2 regions of the Exiguobacterium sp. QJM3NY_9 genome follow, and region 1 is predicted to be linked to the other one. Evidence: riboswitches for the same ligand, from Rfam matches in the RefSeq annotation. Region 1 holds a riboswitch; the other holds the start of a gene.

Region 1 (10,578 bases):
TACGCGATGAAGCAGATGGCCGTGCCTTCTTCTATCACATCACTTCACTCGGACAGGAAGAACTGACGATTTACCGGATGGCACGCCTCGCGAGCATCGAACGCTTACTGACAGACTGGTCAGGCGATGATACGGAAGCATTTGGACGCCTGCTCCAACAATTTAACCGTGAACTGCGGGAACGGTGATCAGATACGCCTTAAAACGTCATGAACGAGAAGAATAGGGATAGAAAACGCCGATGACTCCGTATGAAAAACGGGATCATCGGCGTTTCTTGCGCACAGGGCGGAACCGTCCGGCACTACGATTGATTTCAGCTCGATTTTTGCAACATTACGTTCTTTCGATTGCGGCATGTATCCGTTCAATTTGTTCCGGTGTCGTCCGGCAACAACCGCCGATCAGGCGTGCCCCTGCAGCATACCACTCACTGGCAACTTCACCAAAAGCTGTACACACCGATTCACCAGACCATGTTTTCTCGACGGGATCATACTGTTCTCCCGAATTTGGATAGACGATGATCGGCACGTCCGTCAGTCGCTTCAATCCCGTTACGAAATCTGTCGTGATCGACGCCGGAAAGCAGTTTGCACCGAGCGCAGCGAGTTGCGGATGGCGGCCGACTGCTGCGACACAATCCGCAATCGTCGTGCCTTCACTGATGTGTCCCGTATCGCGAAGGGAAAAGGCGAGCCAGGCCGAGTGTTCCGGAAATTCTTCCAATATCCGAAACAGGACGGTTGCTTCTTGAAGCGACGGAATCGTTTCGAAGGCCAGTAGATCTGCTCCTGCCGCAATCAATGCCTCGATTCGGGGACGATGAAAGTTCTCAAGGGTCGCATCATCGACGCCGTAGTGTCCGATATATTCTGATCCATCGGCCAAATACGCCCCGTACGGACCGACTGATCCGGCAATCAACGCTTTTGCTCCTGTTCCGGCGACTTCTTGACGTGCATGTTGCGCCAAGTAAACCGTCTGCTTGATCAGTTCGATCGCTGCATCCGTCCCGATTCCCCGTTGCTTAAACCCTTGCAAACTTGCTTGATAACTTGAGGTAATCGCACAGTCCGCACCGATTCGAAAATAGTCGGCATGGACACGATGAATCTGCTCCGGCTCTTCGACCAAGACTCGTGCCGACCAGAGTGGATCGGCGAGATCACTCCCGTGCCGCTCCAGTTCTGTCGCGAGCGCCCCATCAAGTAAAATAAACGGTTTTTCGTTAAGTAAGGCTTCAACTGGATTTTTCTGTTTTGACATCTTCCACACTCCGTTTCTGTGATTTTTTCGTCAGGTGATGCACGAGATAACAAAGTCCGATAAAGGGAATTCCAAAATATAAGGCAACACGCTGCGTCGGATCAAAGGCAATCCCGATCAGTGACAACAGGCAAATCAAAAAGGAGACGATCGGGACAACTGGATAAAATGGTGTCCGGTACACCAAGTCTTGCACGTCGTGTCCTTCTCTCAGGTAACGCCGCCGAAAGAAGTATTGCGAAGCACTGATGCTCATCCAGACAACGACGACAGCAAGTCCTGAAATCGAGACGAGTGCGATATAGACGCTTTCTGCTGCGTAGACACTCGATAGTAGTGCAAACAATCCGCCGAGCATGCTGAACATGACGGCACGTGTCGGAACACCGTTTTGACTCAATTTAGCAAAGAACGGTGAAATCATCTGTTGATCAGACAACGACCACAACATCCGTGACGCAGCGTACAACCCGGAGTTCGCTGCCGATAAGATTGCTGTCAAGATGACAAAGTTCATGATGTCCGCCGCAAATGGAATCCCGATCCGTTCGAAGACGGCAACGAACGGACTCTCGAGCACACCGTTCGCATCCGTCGGCAGTAAAATCGCCAGGACGATGATCGTGCCGACAAAAAACACGACCAGCCGGACAATCGTCGTCCGGATGGCAAGAGGAATCGTCCGCTTCGGATCAACCGCCTCGCCTGCCGCAACACCAATCAGTTCTGTCCCCGAATAGGCAAAGTTGACGGCGAGCATCGTCATCAAAATCGCAAAGGCCCCGTTCGGGAAGAGTTCCCCTTCCGTCAGCGGTCCGAACAACGGAGCTGCTTCTCCTGACGCCAGTGGAATAAAGCCGACGATTGCTGCTGCCCCTAAGACGATGAAGGCGATGATCGTCATGACTTTCACGGCAGAAAACCAAAATTCGACTTCGGCGAACACGCGCACTGTCAGTACATTAATCACTAAAATGATGATGACGAACAATCCGCTGAACAACCAGACTGGCACGTCCGGGAACCAGCGTTGCATCAATAAACCTGCTGCCGTAAACTCGGAACCGAGCGCCACCGTCCAGGTCAGCCAGTAGAGCCAAGCGACCGTATAGCCGGTTCCCGGTCCAATATACTTTGTTGCATAACTATGAAAGGCACCGGTTTCCGGCATATGTACAGCGAGTTCCCCTAAACAAAGCATCACGAGATAAACGACGAGTGCCCCAAGCAAGTAGGACAAAATCGTCCCGATTCGACCTGCTTGCTCTAATGTGTACCCCGTACTTAGGAACAGCCCCGTCCCGATGACGCCACCTAACGACAGCATGACGATATGACGGGACTCCATCTTTCGTCGAAATGTTGTTTTTTGCTCCATCCTCCACCACTCCTCTTTCTCACTCAATAAAAAAACGCACTCCTGTACAGACAGGGTGCGTCGGTCGACAACATCAAGAGCGCTTATCGATCGGGTACAACACCCGCAGGAATTAGCACAGTATCTTTCGACCTGTTGCTGAGGCTTCAAAGGGCCAGTCCCTCCACCTCTCTGGATAAGAATGTAATTTTTCATAACAGTAGCAGTCCTTTTTTGAATTGTCAACACAATTCAGATAATAGAATTCAAAAAAAACGTCTCACACCGCATTGGCATGAGACGTTCTTTTGTTATTTTTTTACGAAGAGATTAGCTGTCTTAAGGGCCATCCGAACCGCTTTACGGTTCAATGTACCTTCTTGATGTTTAACCACCTTCGTCTGCTTGTTGAGTTTATCTTGTAACGTTTTAATCTTTTTGTCTTTATCTTTATCATGTTTTTGAATCGCAGCAATTTTTTTCTCTTCTTCCGGGAAGAATGATTCAAAACGTGCGATTGCTTCTTCCATACTGATTCCTGTAATCGGTTTAACCGCTGGGAGGAGTTCTGTTTTCGCCATTTCACGATCAAACGGCACGTTCTCTGGATAGTTCGTGTCTTGATAGATATGCTCCAAGTCGTTCGTGTTCAAGAAGTCAAGAAAGTTGTCGAAGTTTTTCACTTGAATCCGCGCCGGGCTTTGGAAGTCTGCTGTTTCGACGACGTCCGAAAGCCGTGTGTCTGCCGTGATGTCATTTGCCCAGATGTGCGTCAATTGATGGTAATCTGTTAATTCACGCATCCGTGCATCTTTAGGAATCAAAATACTTGGTGTTCCAGCGAGTGTCGCTGTGATGTTTCCGTGGAGACGTGCACCAAAGCTCAAGTCAGCTTCTTTGAGGAAGTCGAACCACGTTTGAGCGTTTAAGAAGAAACGAACACGGTCATTCATATACACCGGGTGTGACATTCTAGCTGCATAATTCATATCTGAAAGGTCTCCAAACGGATGAGTTCCAGTGTACGTCAACTTCAATTCTTTCATCCATTGTGGGATGAAATAGTGATTTGGATACTCTTCCATTCCACGTGTGATAAAATCAAGGACATTTTTGGGTGAAAAACGTGATGAATTGACACTAACCATCGAATCTTTCGTGATGTTTGTCTCACGAATGTGAAGATTACGACCGAATGCATACATCGATGGGCAACCGATGACTTTATGATCGATGCCTTCACGGAAACCAAGGCGTGTCAGGTATTTCGACGTGATTTCACCACGAAGTCCAATGATACTTGAACGTTCGAGGACTGCGCTGACGAATGCTTTAACATCCTCGTCGAACGGGAATCCGCCTTTTAAGTCCGGCTCGAATGGTGCGCGTAGACCAACACCGATGACGACGACCGGAATTTTCAATTTTTTAATCAATCGTGTGTATTTTCGAAGGGACGATGCGAACTCTTGACGGAATGCATCTGCAAGTGGAATGACGTAAAGATCAAATTTTTCGTTGATCTCATCTGCACGTTCTTCATCATAGTAGTAATAGTCAGGCGTGATCGTCGTTCCTTCCGTCATCAATGTTCGGAAGATACTGTACTGATAGATCAAATTCCCAACGTTCCCTCCGATTGAATTTTCTCTCATTATATACTCAGCATCAAACTGTTCAAAGGGTGTCATACCTGCACGAATAATAATACGCTTCATGTCAAATTATCCCCTCTCACAAATCCAAAAAAACATTAATAACTTATATTTTAGAGATATCTAAATCATATCCCTTACTTATACTTAAGTCTATTTTAATTAAAGAGATAGAGTATCATTTAAAAGAATATTCTTATCATTTAAATTTTATTTAATATTTTCCCCACTTGTAATCAGAGTCAGTCAAGAAAAATTTACGAACATAACATTTTCTAGCTACATAAATAGCTTCTCTTAAGATAAACGATAGAGTCACCTTGGAGAAGCTATTTGTAATTCTCGATTTCGAAGCCCTTCAACAGCTTAAATAGTAATTGATAGCTGTTCATATACCTTTAAATTCGTATGAATCATCCGTAACGTCGGGTACACCGCTGGCTCCGTTCCTTCTATTAAACTGCCAAACAGATGGTCTGCTTCGACCATGCCTTGTTTTTCCATATCCCGTTGCAACGACGACTTCATATCCGGTGCCATTTGATGAATCCGTTTTTCCTGCTCCTGTTCGATATGTTGCACGAACGTTGCCCCTTGACTGTCCATGGCTTGTTTTGCTTCTCGTAAGACATTCCGGATGACACGATCCCCGGCGGCGTCGTCGCGAATCGGACCAATCGGTGCCCGAAATAGCGAAGTCACTCCGGAAAAGGTCGTAATGAAGAGATACTTTTGCCACATGTCTTGCATGATGTGGTCTGATGCTTTAATCGATGCTTTCGTCCCTGCAAGTGCTTCCTTCACCTCAAGCAAGCGATCCGTCCAGTCCCCTGTTCTTGGACCAAACACGAGTTGATGGGCAGGACTCGTCTGAATGACGCGTCCATTCGCGTCAAGCGTCGATTCAATGAAGCATAAGCCGCCGAGGACACGGGGCTCGCCAAATTTAGCGACGAGTTGTTCGACATGCCGCATCCCGTTCAAGACAGGTAACACATATGTATCAGGTCCGACGAATCCTTCGAGATCCCCGATGACATGCTCCAGGTGATACGCTTTCGTCGACACGATGACTAAGTCAAACGTCTCTTTTGTTCCGACTTGAATCAGTCGTGGCGTCAACGATACGTCTCCGTGCGAACTAATGATTTCAAGACCCGTTCGCTCCAGCTCCTTTGCCCGACGCTCACGGACAAGAAACGTCACGTCTTCGCCTTTTTCTGCTAGGCGTCCTCCGAAATATCCTCCGACAGCCCCTGCACCTACGACTAAAATCTTCATCATGTATCCTCCTTCGCCTAAAGAACAGCATGTTTTTCTCAGAAAAATGTTTTCTACATCCTATCATACTGAAGGTAATGCGAATGTAAACGAAAAGAAATAAAGCGTTTTCATTGAAGCGCTTGCATTTTGTATTCAGTCGTTTATACTACTTGTATACAAGTATACTCATAAAACAAAGCAGGTGATTTTTATGTCTGATTTTTTATACCCGATTAAATGGTTATCGAAAGCATCAACCGGAGACCGTGTCGCCCATGAACTCCGGATGCGCATCATTTCCGGAAAGATTGAGCAAGGGACCGTCCTTTCTGAAAATAAATTAGCGACGGATTTTTCCGTCAGTCGTTCGCCCGTTCGCGACGCTTTAAAAGTTCTCGCTGCCGAACGGATCATCCGGCTTGAACGGATGGGGGCCGTCGTCGTTGGCTTGTCGGAAAAAGACATCCGTGAGATTTATGACGTCCGCCTGTTAATCGAAACATTCGTCTTCGAACGGATCGTCCGGATGGACCGTCAAGAACTCGTCCGTGAACTGAGAAAGATCCTTGAGATGATGAAAGTCGCGATCAAGTTTAATGATGCCGACGAATTTTCGTATCAAGATGTTCTGTTCCACGAGACGATCATCCGGTCGATTGATCACAGTTATGTCAGCATGATTTGGCAAAACTTAAAACCGGTCATGGAAAGCTTCATCCTCTTATCGATGCGGACTCGCTTCGAAGGACAGATGGAGGATTTCGACCGGATCATCGCCAACCACGCACTTTATATCGAAGCCATCGAAACAGGAGACCGTGAACGGATGGTCACGTCTCTCCACCAGAACTTCGACGATGTCCAAGAAGTCGAAGATTTATGGCAATCGCAACAGATGATGACGAAAGGAGTCGAACCACATGACTGAATACATGCTAGGAATCGATATCGGGACGACGAGCACGAAAGCCGTCCTCTTTACGACGAAAGGAGAAGTCGTCGGTCAAACGAACGTCGGTTATCCGCTCCATACACCAAACCGCTCGACTGCTGAACAGGATCCGGAAGAAATTTTCCACGCCGTCCTCGAAACGATTCGTCTGCTGACGAAGCAGTACCCGAACCAAAAACCAAAATTCGTTGCTTTCAGTAGTGCGATGCACAGCTTGATTGCCATCGATGAGGACGACCAGCCCTTGACTGCCTGCATCACCTGGGCAGACAGTCGGAGCGAAGCCTGGTCGAACCGGATTAAGGAAGAGTACGGAAATGATGTCTACCACCGGACCGGTACACCGATTCACCCGATGTCCCCTCTCGCGAAAATCTTTTGGCTCGTCGAAGACCGGCCGGAGATTGCCGAGCGGACGAAAAAATACATCGGAATCAAGGAATTTGTCTTCCAGCGTCTGTTCGGACGTTACGTGATTGATCATTCGCTCGCATCGGCGACAGGATTGTTCAATATCCACGACATGAAGTGGGACTCGAAAGCCTTAGAGATCGCCGGCATCGATGCTTCAAAATTGTCGGAACCTGTCTCGACGACGACACAGTATTCGGACATTAATCCAGAATATGCAAAACAAATCGGACTTGATCCGGCAACACCTTTCATGATCGGCGCCAGTGACGGGGTCCTATCGAACCTCGGCGTCAATGCCATCCGTAAGGGCGAAATCGCCATCACGATTGGGACGAGCGGTGCGATCCGGACGATCATTGACCGGCCGCAGACGGACGAAAAGGGACGGACGTTCTGTTACGCACTGACTGAAAAGCACTGGGTCATCGGTGGTCCGGTCAACAATGGCGGGATGGTCTTACGCTGGATTCGCGATGAGCTCGCATCTGCTGAAGTCGAGACGGCGAAACGACTCGGGATTGATCCGTATGCGGTGTTGACGAAAATCGCTGAACGGGTCCGTCCGGGTTCAGACGGACTGTTGTTCCATCCGTATCTATCGGGCGAACGGGCACCTCTTTGGAATCCGGACGTCAGTGGCTCATTCTTCGGATTGACGTTGTCACATAAAAAAGAACATATGATTCGTGCCGCGTTAGAAGGTGTCATCTACAACCTGTACACTGTCTTCCTGGCATTGATTGAATGTATGGATGGTCCTGTCACACGGATTCAAGCAACCGGGGGGTTCGCGCGATCTGAAGTGTGGCGTCAGATGATGGCCGACATCTTTGAGTCGGAAGTCGTCATTCCAGAAAGTTTTGAAAGTTCATGTCTCGGGGCTTGTATTCTCGGATTGTATGCGACTGGGGAAGTCGATTCATTCGAAGTAGCTGCTGAGATGATTGGGGAAACACATCGTCATGTACCGAATGAAGAAGCGATGCATGAATACCGTCAATTGCTACCGATCTTCATCAGCTTGGCACGGACGCTTTCAGCTGACCATCGGCGGATCGCAGAGTATCAACGTAGCTTGATTCAGCAAGAAAACTAATTTATCTTATGGGGGAAGTCACATGCCGTTAGTCATCGTTGCCATTGGGATCATCACACTACTCGTTTTAATCATGGGGTTGAAATTAAACACGTTCGTTTCATTAATCATCGTCTCGTTCGTCGTCGCTATACTACTTGGAATGCCGCTCGACCAAATCGTCACGACGATTGAAGCCGGTCTCGGCGGAACACTCGGTCACCTCGCGCTGATCTTCGGACTCGGTGCGATGCTCGGAAAATTAATTGCTGACGCCGGTGGTGCACAGCGAATCGCGATGACACTCGTCGCGAAATTCGGGGAAAAGAACATTCAATGGGCAGTCGTCGTCGCTTCATTCATCATCGGGATCGCGTTATTCTTCGAAGTCGGACTCGTTCTCTTAATTCCAATCGTCTTTGCGATTTCACGTCAGCTTCGCGTCTCGATTCTCTATCTCGGGATTCCGATGGTCGCAGCACTTTCTGTTACACACGGCTTTTTACCACCTCACCCCGGTCCAACTGTCATCGCGGGTGAATACGGGGCAGATTTAGGGCAAGTCTTACTTTACGGTTTCTTAGTCGCTGTTCCGACGGTCATCATCGCCGGACCGCTCTTTACGAAAGTCGCAAAACGTCTTGTGCCGGAATCATTCAAAAAAACAGGTAACATCGCCTCACTCGGCGAACAAAAAGAATTTGATTTAAGCGAAACACCTGGATTCGGAATCAGTGTGTTCACAGCAATGCTTCCGGTACTCTTGATGTCGATCGCCACGATTTTGACATTGTTACAAAAAACACTCGGCTGGGACGGCAATGCGGTCCTTTCTGCCATCCAGTTCATCGGGAATGCTTCCACAGCAATGTTGATTTCGTTACTCGTCGCAGTCTATACGATGGGACTTGCACGTAATATCCCAATCAAGACCGTCATGGATTCATGTACGACAGCGATCACACAAATCGGAATGATGTTACTCATCATCGGTGGTGGCGGTGCCTTCAAACAAGTCTTGATCGATGGAGGCGTCGGTAAATATGTCGCTGAACTCTTTGCTGACACAACACTTTCACCGATTTTACTCGCGTGGTTGATTGCCGCGATCTTACGGATTTCACTCGGTTCGGCGACGGTCGCTTCACTGACGACAGCCGGACTCGTCATCCCACTCCTCGGTCAATCAGACGTCAACCTCGCCCTCGTCGTGCTTGCGACTGGTGCTGGTAGCTTAATCGCTTCGCACGTCAACGATGCCGGGTTCTGGATGTTCAAAGAGTACTTTGGTTTAACTATGAAAGAAACTTTCGCGACGTGGACGCTGCTTGAGACAATCATTTCCGTCTTCGGACTTGGATTCGTCCTCCTCCTCAGTCTCGTCGTCTAAAAAAAGGAGTCGTTACACTATGCTAAATTCAATCGGAGTCATCGGCCTTGGTGTCATGGGACGCAACATCGCCATGAACATGGCGAGCCATGATGAAAACGTCGCTATCTATAACTACACGCCAGACTTAACGGAACAACTCGTCGCAAACCGCGAAGGGTTACCGCTTCATCCGTACTATGACGTCGAAGCCTTCGTCCGCTCACTCGAGCGTCCACGCAAGATTTTCGTCATGGTCACGGCGGGAAGTGCCATCGATTCCGTCATCGATTCGCTTATCCCGCACCTTGAGACGGGCGATATCATCATGGACGGTGGGAACTCCCACTTCCTCGATACGGAACGTCGCTTCGACCAACTAAACGAGCATGGCATCGAGTACATCGGTGTCGGTGTCTCGGGTGGTGAAGTCGGAGCCCGGACCGGTCCTGCCATCATGCCGGGCGGAACAAAAGAAGCGTACGATCAAGTTGCGCCGATTTTGACAAAAATTGCAGCACAAGTGAACGGCGACCCATGTTGTGTCTACATCGGACCTAAAGGGGCCGGACACTTCGTCAAGATGGTCCATAACGGAATCGAGTACGCTGACATGCAGTTGATTGCAGAAGCTTACAGTTTCCTCCGTGTCCGTCTCGGACTCGATGTCGAAGAAATTGCGGACATCTTCTCCTCATGGAACGACGGCGAGTTAAAAAGTTATCTGATTGAAATCACGGCTGAGATTTTACGGAAAAAAGATGACGAGACGGGTCTTCCCTTGATCGACGTCATTCTCGATCAAGCCGGTCAAAAAGGAACGGGCAAATGGACGAGCTTGCAGTCCATTGATAATGGGATCGCTTCCTCTATCATTACGGAGGCCCTCTTCGCCCGTTATCTTTCTGCCGTCAAAGAAGAACGTGTCGCTGCCGCCTCTGTCCTCGGTGGACCGGAAGCCCGTGCAGCGCTCGACAAGGACGTCTGGATTGAACGTATCCGCCAAGCACTCTACATGGGTAAGATTGCGGCTTACGCACAAGGCTTCACCCAGTACCGCACTTCATCCGAACTGTATGACTGGAACTTACGTCTTGAAGAGATCGCCTTGATTTTCCGTGGCGGCTGTATCATCCGCGCCGAGTTCCTCAATGTCATCAGCGAGGCGTTCGCAACGGACGCATCACTCGACAACTTGATGCTCGCGCCGTACTTCGCAGACAA
Region 2 (10,578 bases), 710 kb from region 1:
TTGAAAATAAATCAACCCGGGATGTTCCCCTTCTCGTGCATTTAACATAACGTATTCATAACTGTAAAAGATGTCTAGCGGCTGATTGCGAATAAGTGCTGTCCAAGTTGCCTGATCGTCGATAAAAACGCACTTTGCCATTCTGGTACACCTCCTGTTAAAAAACAGACCATAAAAATAAAATTAAATTCCTTTAATTTGGTTAATTAATTAAATTTTACCTCTTTAAATCAGTACCCTGTTTGATTTCTTTTTATTCCGTTTAGCAAAAAAAAGACCAACTATTTCTTTTCGAAACAGTTGGTCTCAGACTGTACACAAAGTGCTATTGGGAGATCAAGCGTCTTTTTTCGTTGCTTTCCTCGGGCGAGGCGCAAGCCGTTGCTCCTTGGTCCTCCCGGACAACGAGCAGGGTCTTGCCTGCCTCTGAAAGTGCGTTAAAAAACGCACTTTTCCCCGCAGGAGTGAACTGAACCCTGAATGATGGACACTTGATAAAAGACCCCATTCGGGGTTTTTTGTGTTTAAAGATATCGATATACTGTACCTATTCAATTTAGACGGGAGAATTATTCATGAACAGACGTACCTTCAATCCAGATCAAATCAGACAACTTGAAGCGAATCTTCACGTAGCCTCGGTATCAGATCGTACGATTCAATATAAAGGAGAATTTAAGATTCACGCTGTACGTGAGAATTTAGCTGGTAAGCGACCGATACAAATCTTTGAGGAAAGCGGCTTTGACCTGGACATGATCGGTAAGCGAACAACGAACGAAGCGTTGAAACGATGGCGGAAGACCTATCGTATTTATGGAGAAGAAGGACTCTTGAATGAGAGACGTGGAAAATCAAATCTTGGAGGTCGACCGAAAAAAGATGATTCCGTCGAACGACGCCTTGCGAAAGCTGAAGCACGAATCAAGTACCTCACAACGGAGAACGAATTACTAAAAAAGCTCGACGCTCTCGAAAGAGAGGCGAAGTATCGAAACTAACCGCATCTGAGCGCTATCAGGCAATCAATATTGTCTTACGGAAACAATCATCGGGCCGATTCGTGACGGATCTATGTACGCTCGCTGAAGTGAGCCGCAGTGGTTATTACGCCTGGCTCGCACGTACGGATAGTGTTTCCCTTCGGGAAGAACGCGACTATGCGGACTACCTACTTCTAAAACGTGTTCATGATCGTCACAAGGGAAAAATCGGCTATCGTGGTCTTTACATGGAGATGCTTGATCTTATTGGTGGACCGATGAATCATAAACGTATTTTGCGTATCATGAGGAAGTTTGGAATCGTGACGAAAATCCGTAGGCAGAACGCTTATCGTAAAATCGCTAAAGCGACATATGAACATAAGACTGTACCGAACCACTTGAACCGTCGTTTCGATCAAGATGAGCCTGGTAAGGTATTCGTCACAGACATCACTTATCTCCGTATTGGATCTGGCCAAACTGTTTATCTCTCTTGTGTGAAGGATGTCGCTACACGTGAAATTATGGCACATCATCTATCTACAAGCCTCCATATGGAACTAGTCCTTCATACAACGAATAAACTCGCAGAACGACTTCAAGGGAATATACACCCGGAAGCCATGATACATTCCGATCAAGGATTCCATTATACGCATCCTGCTTATCAAACACGCATCCGTGAGATGGGAATGCTTCAATCCATGTCTCGTAGAGGAAACTGCCTAGATAATGCCCCGATGGAATCGTTCTTTGGGCACTTGAAAGATTATGTCGATTATAAATTAGCATCTGACCTCGATGAGGTCTGTGCCATGGTCGATGCTTACATTGATTATTACAATAGCGAACGAAGACAATGGAAACTACAAAAGATGACTCCGGTACAATACCGAAGCCATCTCATAGCAGCTTAATACGTTAAGGGTGCTTTTATTAAACTGTCCAAACTCTAGGGCTCAGTTCAGAGTCAACGAAACGTGACGCTTTTTCAAGTAACACTGTGACGGAAAGTCGGGCATGCAAACGGTTTAGCGCGCAATACGTCTTGAATCGCTTTGAAGACGAGGCGAGACAAGGAAGCCAGAACGGATTGCATCTCGATACCACCTGTTTACGCTTCTTAATAGTTTGTCTACACGACGCTTAGACCACCTATTTCTTTTTCGAAACAGTTGGTCTAAGCTCCCTTAATTAGTTTTAGGAATTGCTCGAACAAATACGATACCTGCAAGTAAAATCAATCCGATTAGCGTCAAGAAGACCGCATTCATCCCAGATAAATCGTAAATCAATCCACCGACCGTCGGACTAATCATCCGTCCGGCGGAAGCCGCAATGTTGACGTAACCTTGGAATTCACCTTCTTTACCGATCGGTGCAAGTCGTGCCGCCATCGCAGGGACAGCTGGCCAAATGAACATCTCTCCAATCGTTAAAATGACCATCGCAACAAGAAACATTTCAAACCCTTCAGCAAACGGTACGATGAGATAGGATAATAAGAAGATGCCCGTTCCCGTCAATAATTGACGTTTTAGATCATCTCCGAACCATCTTAAAATCGGCGTCAAGAGCGGTTGTGCGAAGACGATTAATGCTCCATTGATTGTCCATAAAATCGAGTACTCGGAAATCGTCACACCAAGTGATTTCGTGTGGACGGCAAACGTTCCTTGCCATTGTACATAAACGAACCAAAGCAACGCATATCCGACTGAAACGTAGAGCATCGTCCGAACCGATTCCTTCGATAACGGCTCACGGACTTCTTCCGTCGTGAACTCTTTTTGTCGTTTAACCTGCGGCGCCTGAATCCAGTTCAATCCTATGAACAGAACAATCGCAAACACTACATAGAGCAATAAGTTCGCGATGAAAATAAATTGAATATCAATCGCAGCAATTTGACCACTGACTGCCGTACCAAGCGCAACTCCAACGTTTTGTGCTACATAGATTGCATTGAAGGCACGTCGTCCGCCTTTTGGCCAAATCAGACCGGTTAATGCGTAAATCGTCGGGAACACCATCCCCCCGACGAAACCGATCAATCCAAGCATCGTCACATAACCAATGAATGTCTGATGGAACAACAGCAGACCAATCGAAGCAATCACGAGTCCGATGACACTGATGATGAGCGTCCGCTTCCCACCTAAACGATCAAACGCTTTTCCACCCATGTAATTTCCGACGATTGCGAGCGCCGAGTTGACGAACAAGGCCATTCCTGCCTTGGTCATGGATTCGCCTAAGTATTCATGAATATATAATGTATTAAACGGCCATAAAAAAGAGGCTCCTGTCGTATTGATCGCCATCGCCAACACGAGGATCCAGACCGCACGAGGTAATTTCGGCATAATAGGTGTCCTCCAATATAGTTCTCACCTTTGCCACTTTACGAAATTGTTCTGTGCTCTGTCAAGAAACTTCATTTTGAATGAATTATCGGAATAATGGTATAATCAGGAACAAAAGAATACGTGATGAACGAACAAAGAACAATCTTACTTGAACAGGAGCCTAAACCCATGTCACTAGCCCGCGTCTTACCTTATGCCAAAGAACTCTTAGAATCTGTCATCCACGAAGGAGATTGTGTCGTCGATATGACTGCCGGAAATGGTCACGATACCTTGTTTCTTGCGGAGCAAGTCGGACCAGACGGTCGTGTCATCGCCTTCGATGTACAAGAACAAGCGATTGAAGAAACGAAACGTCGTCTAGAAACCGCTCACGTCAAAGAGTGGGTCGATCTCTACCACGAAAGTCATATTCATGTTGGCGCACGCCTCGTTAATGAAGCCCGTCCGATTCGAGCGGGCGTTTTCAATCTTGGTTATTTACCAGGAAGTGACAAGTCCGTCACGACGACCGGTGAAGATACGTTAGAAGCGCTAGGTGCTTTGTTACCCGTCCTCGTACCCGGCGGTTTAATCGTCCTCGTCATCTATCATGGACATGTAGAAGGAAGACGGGAACGGGATGCTGTTCTCGATTATGTCGAAAGTCTTTCGCAGCAAGACTACGCCGTCTTACAGTATCGTTTTCTCAATCAACAAAACAATCCTCCTTTCATCATCGCCATCGAAAAAAAATTAAAAAAGCAAACACTCGATTAATAGTAAAAGACGCTGTCAGCACGACAGCGTCTTTTTTGTCATTCCTCAACCATCTTCAAAAAAAGCAATAATTTTTCAGCGAACCGTGTATTGAGACGTTCAAAGCTGAAATGCGGAAATCCATGGAGCCGTTGAAGATAGATTTGATCGCCACCCATTTTCCGGCAAATCTCTAACGTATATTTTACGTCCGCGAATTGATCGTCCGGTGCATAAAAACAAGCGAGGTTGACTCGCGGTAGTTTCTTCCGCTCTTCATCATGTAAGACGATTTCTTCTTCAATCTCCCGGTACTGTGCATATGTCAACTCACCAAGACGTGCCGTATCTTCACTATTTTGACCAAACGGCAACATCCCGAGTGGCGCATCCGGCCGAAAACGATCGAATGCACTTGCAAATACTTGTTTGACGCCACCGAGTTGTTTTGAATTATGCCAATCAAATAACGGCGAAATATACGACAAACTCGCAATCGGCAATTCATATTCCTGCAGTAGCCGGTTGACGACGAGTGCGCCCATGCTGCAGGCGATGATATGAATCGGTAACTTTCGTTTTCCGGCTTCTCGTAAAGCATCCTTCAGTAGTTGTTGATGTTCCTCAAGCGATATCCGGCGCGGTGCGTCTACACGTAACACTTCATAATCCTTTTCAAGGACTCGAATTAATGCATCGCTCGGCGTCGCTCGCAGTTGAAGGGGATAGACGAGTACGATAATCCCTGTTGCTTGATCTTCCACAAACTCACCTCTTCATACAAGTATCTCTGTATTATAACGTTTACATCTTGATGTCAAAAACCATCTTAAGTCGGATTTTCATTCATATATACGTTTTAAGCGTGTCACAGGTTCCACTTGACCGAAAATTTCTTCAGTCGTTTCACTTTCTTCTCTAAAACCGAAAGAGACTAGAAACTGGCGCGCTTTATAGTTTCGTGATTCAACGTAGACTTCAATCGGGGAAGCACCTTGGTGTTCAAGTTCACGAATCAACTTTCGTCCAATCCCATTTTGTTGATATTTCGGTAGTACATACAAGCGAACGATTTCCCACGTGCCGTCAACATCGATCGCATGGATGAAACCGACGATTTCTTCCTCGATAATGGCGACATTGAAATATTCTCCCCGCGCTTCCTCCGCCGTCCGAATTGCTCGAACGACTTCTTCTTGCGGATACGCCTCTTGTACGAAATGGGCTTTCGAGCTTTCCGAATAAATCTCTTCGTACGTATCCATCCAAGAGGTAATGGCAATATCATGAATGCGTGCCGCATCAGTAGGAATTGCTTCGCGTATCTCCATATCGGACTCCCCCTTTTTTCCGTTTACCGGTACATGTTCTTTTACCCTTTTCTAGAAAAATCATTCGTTTCCCTGCAAAGTTCGAGACAAACAAAAAAAGTTCAGAAACAAACTCATGCGAGTCTGCTTCTGAACTGAAAATTAAGCGAATCGTTTCGCTTGTTCTTCAAGAATTGCTGCTTTATCTGTTTGCTCCCATGGTAATTCGATATCTGTACGACCGAAATGACCATAAGCTGCTGTCTGACGATAAATCGGACGGCGGAGATCAAGCATGTTGATGATCCCTGCTGGGCGAAGATCGAAGTTTTCAGCAACGAGTTCGACGAGTTGTGCTTCTGGAAGTTTACCTGTTCCAAACGTATCAACTGCAATCGATACTGGGTGCGCGACACCAATCGCGTACGCAAGTTGAACTTCTGCTTTATCTGCAAGACCAGCAGCTACGAGGTTTTTCGCGACGTAACGTGCTGCATATGCTGCAGAACGGTCAACTTTTGTTGGATCTTTACCAGAGAATGCGCCGCCGCCATGACGTGCATATCCACCATACGTATCAACGATGATTTTACGTCCAGTTAATCCTGCATCACCTTGTGGTCCACCGATGACGAAGCGGCCTGTCGGGTTAATGAAGAACTTTGTTTCCGCATCGATGTATTCTGATGGAATCACAGGTGCGATGACATGCTCTTTCAGGTCTGCTTGGATTTGCTCAAGCGTCACTTCTTCTGCATGTTGTGTTGAGATGACGATTGTATCGACACGAACCGGTTCGTTGTTCTCATTGTATTCTACAGTTACTTGCGTCTTACCATCCGGACGGAGGTAGTCAAGTTGTCCAGTTTTACGGACTTCTGCGAGACGACGAGCAAGTTTGTGTGAAAGTGAAATCGGAAGTGGCATCAATTCAGGTGTTTCTTTCGTTGCATAACCGAACATGAGACCTTGGTCCCCTGCACCGATTGCATCGATTTCTTCATCTGACATGCTACCTTCGCGTGCTTCAAGCGCTTGGTCAACACCGAGAGCGATATCTGCTGATTGCTCATCGATTGAAGTCAATACAGCACAAGTGTCTGCATCGAAACCATATTTAGCGCGTGTATAGCCAATCTCACGAATTGTTTCGCGAACGACTTTCGGGATATCGACATAAGTCGATGTCGTGATTTCACCTGCGACGAGGACAAGTCCTGTCGTGACAGATGTTTCAGCAGCGACACGAGCATTCGGATCGGCTGCGAGGATTGCATCTAAGATAGAATCCGAGATTTGGTCACAGATTTTATCCGGGTGACCTTCAGTAACTGACTCCGACGTAAATAGTCGGCGATTAAGGTTTGTCATGTTTGACCCTCCCAAAAAAGAATTTGACGGTGTACTCATTTCCCCTAGTTGAGTGGGACGGTAAAATGAAAAAAACCTCTCCATGTCCAAAAAATGGTCAGGGAAAGGTTGTGCGTTCTTCCTTTACCCTCTTATCGTTCGAAGTGTTTACTTCGCTTCAGGAGAGCACCTTTTCCTTCATTAATAGAATTCTTAATGTAGGACGGTTGCCGGGTTTCTTCGGGCCTTGTTCCCTCCACCTGCTCAGAATAAGAGTATCCGTTACGAATTACATGATATAAAGTTGTGACCACTCTGTCAAGCTACGTTTTAATTTCTAGTCGAAACTTTCCCGAAGAGATGTTAAACTGTTAATGCTGAAAGCGTTTCCAGAAAAATAGAAATCAGCGCTAAAAAAGGATTGCTCATCCTTTAGTATGTCATATATAATAAATGTGTCATACTAAATGCCAGAGCTAAACCAACGTAGGGGAAAGGTGGGGTCAGGATGCCGATGACGGTCCTGAATATCGAAGAGCTACTCAAGAAGGAGCATGTGTTCAAACAACTATCTGTTGCTGAGCTAGTCGAACATGCAATTCGTAACGAAGAAGGGGTTCTTGCTGAAAATGGCGCTCTGTCTGTAGAAACGGGGAAATTTACAGGTCGTTCACCTAAAGACAAGTTCATTGTTCGCGATCAGTCATGCGAGTCACATATCGATTGGGGCCATGTCAATCAACCGATGGAAGCAGACAACTTCGAGCAACTTTTACAAAAAGTTCTTCGCTACATGAATGAAGCAGATCAGCTCTACTACACAGAAGCTGCTGCTGGTGCAGACACTCATTTTACCCTTCCGGTTCGGATTGTGACACAATATGCTTGGCATAATTTGTTTGCAAAACAACTATTTTTGCGTGAATATCCGACAGAAGCTGCTTTTGAGCCTTTCACGGTTATTTATGCGCCTCACTTCAAAGCAGATCCGAAAGTCGATGGAACGAATTCCGAAACGTTCATCGCCATGTCATTCGAACATCGGATTGTCTTAATCGGTGGAACGGAATATGCGGGCGAAATCAAAAAATCGATTTTCTCTGTCATGAACTACCTTTTACCTCAACGAGACGTCTTATCGATGCATTGCTCGGCTAACGTCGGTCATGAGGGTGACGTCGCTTTATTCTTCGGATTATCCGGTACTGGTAAGACCACACTGTCTGCTGACGACAGTCGTCAATTGATTGGTGACGATGAGCACGGGTGGTCCAACGACGGCGTCTTCAATATCGAAGGTGGCTGTTACGCAAAAACGGTCAACCTATCGCGCGAAAAAGAACCACAAATCTTTGATGCGATTCGTTTTGGCACTGTCCTCGAAAACGTCGTCCTCGATGATGCACGAATTCCTGACTATGATGATACGTCGAAAACGGAAAACACACGGGCCGCTTATCCGATTACAGCGATTGATAATATTGCAGTACCATCACGCGCCGGACATCCGAAAACGATTGTCTTTTTAACAGCTGATGCTTACGGCGTCCTGCCGCCAATCAGTAAGTTGACGAAGGAGCAAGCGATGTATCACTTCTTATCCGGGTATACATCGAAGTTAGCCGGGACAGAGCGTGGCGTAACAGAACCGGAAGCGACATTCTCGACATGCTTCGGTTCGCCTTTCTTACCGCTCATTCCTGAAAAATATGCAACGATGCTCGGTGAGCTCATCGACCGGCATGGTGTCACGGTCTACCTCGTCAATACAGGCTGGACGGGTGGCGCATATGGGACGGGAAGTCGGATGAAGCTTTCCTATACACGGACGATGGTCAATGCAGCTGTCAACGGCACGCTCGCTGATATCCCGACGGAAGAGCATCCGATTTTCGGGCTACACATGCCGCTCGAAGTCCCTGGTGTCCCAAGCGACTTGCTCAATCCTGTCAAAGTTTGGTCGGATGCTGATGCGTATGAACAACAAGCACGGGCTTTGGCAACTAAATTCAAACAAAATTTCACACGGTTCGACAGTGCAACTACTGAAATCAAATCAGCAGGGCCACGTGTTTAATTAAATTAAGATAATTAAAAGGCACCAGACACTGTATGTTCAGTGAGCTGGTGCCTTTTAACGTCCATTAGACGATTGAATCTTCTTCATCCGGTTGCAGATGAAGTTCTTTTTTAGTCAACCAATCTTGACTCTCTTTTAATAGTGCATAGGCACGCTGTTTTGAAATACCAAAACGATGGGTTAGTTTTTCAAACTGTTCAAATTCACCACGGTCGGCACTAATCGCGAGCAATAAACAATCACGAAACGGGTGATCTTTTCCTTGTAACACGATTTTCAACGTCGACTCGATTGGTAATTGATCGATGATTTCATCAATATCGACTGACAGTAATGCATCGATATGCGAGAGTAAGCCAATCATGTAGGCACTTTCCGGACGTAACGTCTTTGTTTCAAGTGCAAATAACTCGCATAACTTGGCACAATGCAGTGAAGAACGCAACAACTCGTCTGACCACTTGTACGGACTCGCAAGTCGCATCTCTCGTAAAACGATTAACGAAATCCAACTTTTAAGTTGTGAAAACCCGAGCAGTGAAATCGCTTGACGAACGGATTCGACGGTATTTCGAAGACCAATCCCGGGAGAATTGATAAGCTGAAGGACTTGCACACTAATGTATGGATTTCCTTCGATTTCATCAACGACTTGATCATAATACTCATCTGATTCGAGCCACTTCAACATCTTTAACAATACAGGCAATTGTGGCGGAACAGCCTTCCCTTTCATCAGCATCGGTTTTGCATAAAAGTAGCCTTGGAACCAGTCGTACCCCATGCTCAAGCTACGCAGATGATCTTCATGCGTTTCGACACGCTCTGCCAACAAACGGATATGCGGATAGTTTCGTTTAACGATATGTAAAATCGCACTTTGTTCACGTGGGTTGATTGCTTCGATATCAATTTTTATTAAATCAATTAAATCAAACAACTCTGGACCATGATTTCGTAATAAATCCGTCACGAAATCATCCAAGGCCAATTGAAATCCAGCCTCTTTCCATTTTTTCAAAACCGACAGCATATGCGAATCGATGACGACGGTCTCAAGCACTTCGATGACAAATCGTTTCGGATCTAAGTGGTCAATCAGCTCACCTTGCAATAAATCACCGGTGAAATTGATGAATAAACGTTTTCCTTCTGCCACTCGATCGACACCTAAATGGACAAGCGTATTCGTCAACACGTCCATCGTCGCTAACTCACCATCAAAAATAGCAGGAGCTTCAACTGAACGATATAATAATTCAAACGCATCGATGGCACCGGATCGATTCACGATTGGTTGTCGTGCCAACAAGATTTCCATCCCGTTCTCCCCTTTTGTCTTCCACCCTATAGTTCACTTCATATTTTTTAGTATACCAAATATTGTTTTCTGTTTAAAAAATGCTTTTTTAAAACATATCAATGTTACTGATTTTCTAAAAAAAGTCACCCCGGCTGTTCGAGGTGACTACATCCTATGTTATCAGTGCATCATCCAATCGATGATTTCCTTCGTCACAGCAAATTTTTCATGCAACGGAAACTGATGGGCCTGCTCGTAAATCCGAAGCCGCGTCTGACTCGGATAGCGTGCAGCGTAATTCGTTGCATGACGTAAGCGAACCTTTTGATCGTACCGTCCGTGAATCAGCAAGACTTGCCCTTGTGGGGCGGCGTAGAGCGGCGAACGGATTTGATACGCATGTTGTTGCGTCTCTGGCAATCCACCCGTGAAACGGCGTAAC

The links. Region 1 has a riboswitch for S-adenosylmethionine ahead of AC0VYQ_RS15225 (amino acid permease). Riboswitches for the same ligand answer to the same signal wherever they lie in the genome.
Region 2: linked by a shared signal. The riboswitch ahead of metK (methionine adenosyltransferase) and the one ahead of AC0VYQ_RS15225 (amino acid permease) in region 1 are both predicted to bind S-adenosylmethionine.

The regions. Positions count from the first base shown of each region.
Region 1 covers NZ_CM149679.1:2,988,769-2,999,346, forward strand. The annotation lists gene AC0VYQ_RS15215 (MarR family winged helix-turn-helix transcriptional regulator) at 1-188, shown strand, start outside; gene mmuM (homocysteine S-methyltransferase) at 337-1,269, opposite strand; gene AC0VYQ_RS15225 (amino acid permease) at 1,244-2,647, opposite strand; SAM riboswitch class I at 2,728-2,829, opposite strand; gene AC0VYQ_RS15230 (polysaccharide pyruvyl transferase family protein) at 2,938-4,344, opposite strand; gene AC0VYQ_RS15235 (ketopantoate reductase family protein) at 4,648-5,562, opposite strand; gene AC0VYQ_RS15240 (GntR family transcriptional regulator) at 5,756-6,472, shown strand; gene gntK (gluconokinase) at 6,465-8,006, shown strand; gene AC0VYQ_RS15250 (GntP family permease) at 8,029-9,375, shown strand; gene gnd (decarboxylating NADP(+)-dependent phosphogluconate dehydrogenase) at 9,395-10,578, shown strand, end outside.
Region 2 covers NZ_CM149679.1:2,282,885-2,293,462, forward strand. The annotation lists gene AC0VYQ_RS11700 (peptidoglycan bridge formation glycyltransferase FemA/FemB family protein) at 1-141, opposite strand, end outside; one part of gene AC0VYQ_RS11705 (IS3 family transposase) at 576-945, shown strand; one part of gene AC0VYQ_RS11705 (IS3 family transposase) at 945-1,903, shown strand; gene AC0VYQ_RS11710 (MDR family MFS transporter) at 2,177-3,352, opposite strand; gene mnmM (tRNA 5-(aminomethyl)-2-thiouridylate-methyltransferase MnmM) at 3,524-4,114, shown strand; gene AC0VYQ_RS11720 (alpha/beta fold hydrolase) at 4,153-4,857, opposite strand; gene AC0VYQ_RS11725 (N-acetyltransferase family protein) at 4,936-5,424, opposite strand; gene metK (methionine adenosyltransferase) at 5,566-6,774, opposite strand; SAM riboswitch class I at 6,903-7,029, opposite strand; gene pckA (phosphoenolpyruvate carboxykinase (ATP)) at 7,262-8,830, shown strand; gene AC0VYQ_RS11740 (EAL and HDOD domain-containing protein) at 8,898-10,154, opposite strand; gene AC0VYQ_RS11745 (alpha/beta hydrolase family protein) at 10,317-10,578, opposite strand, start outside.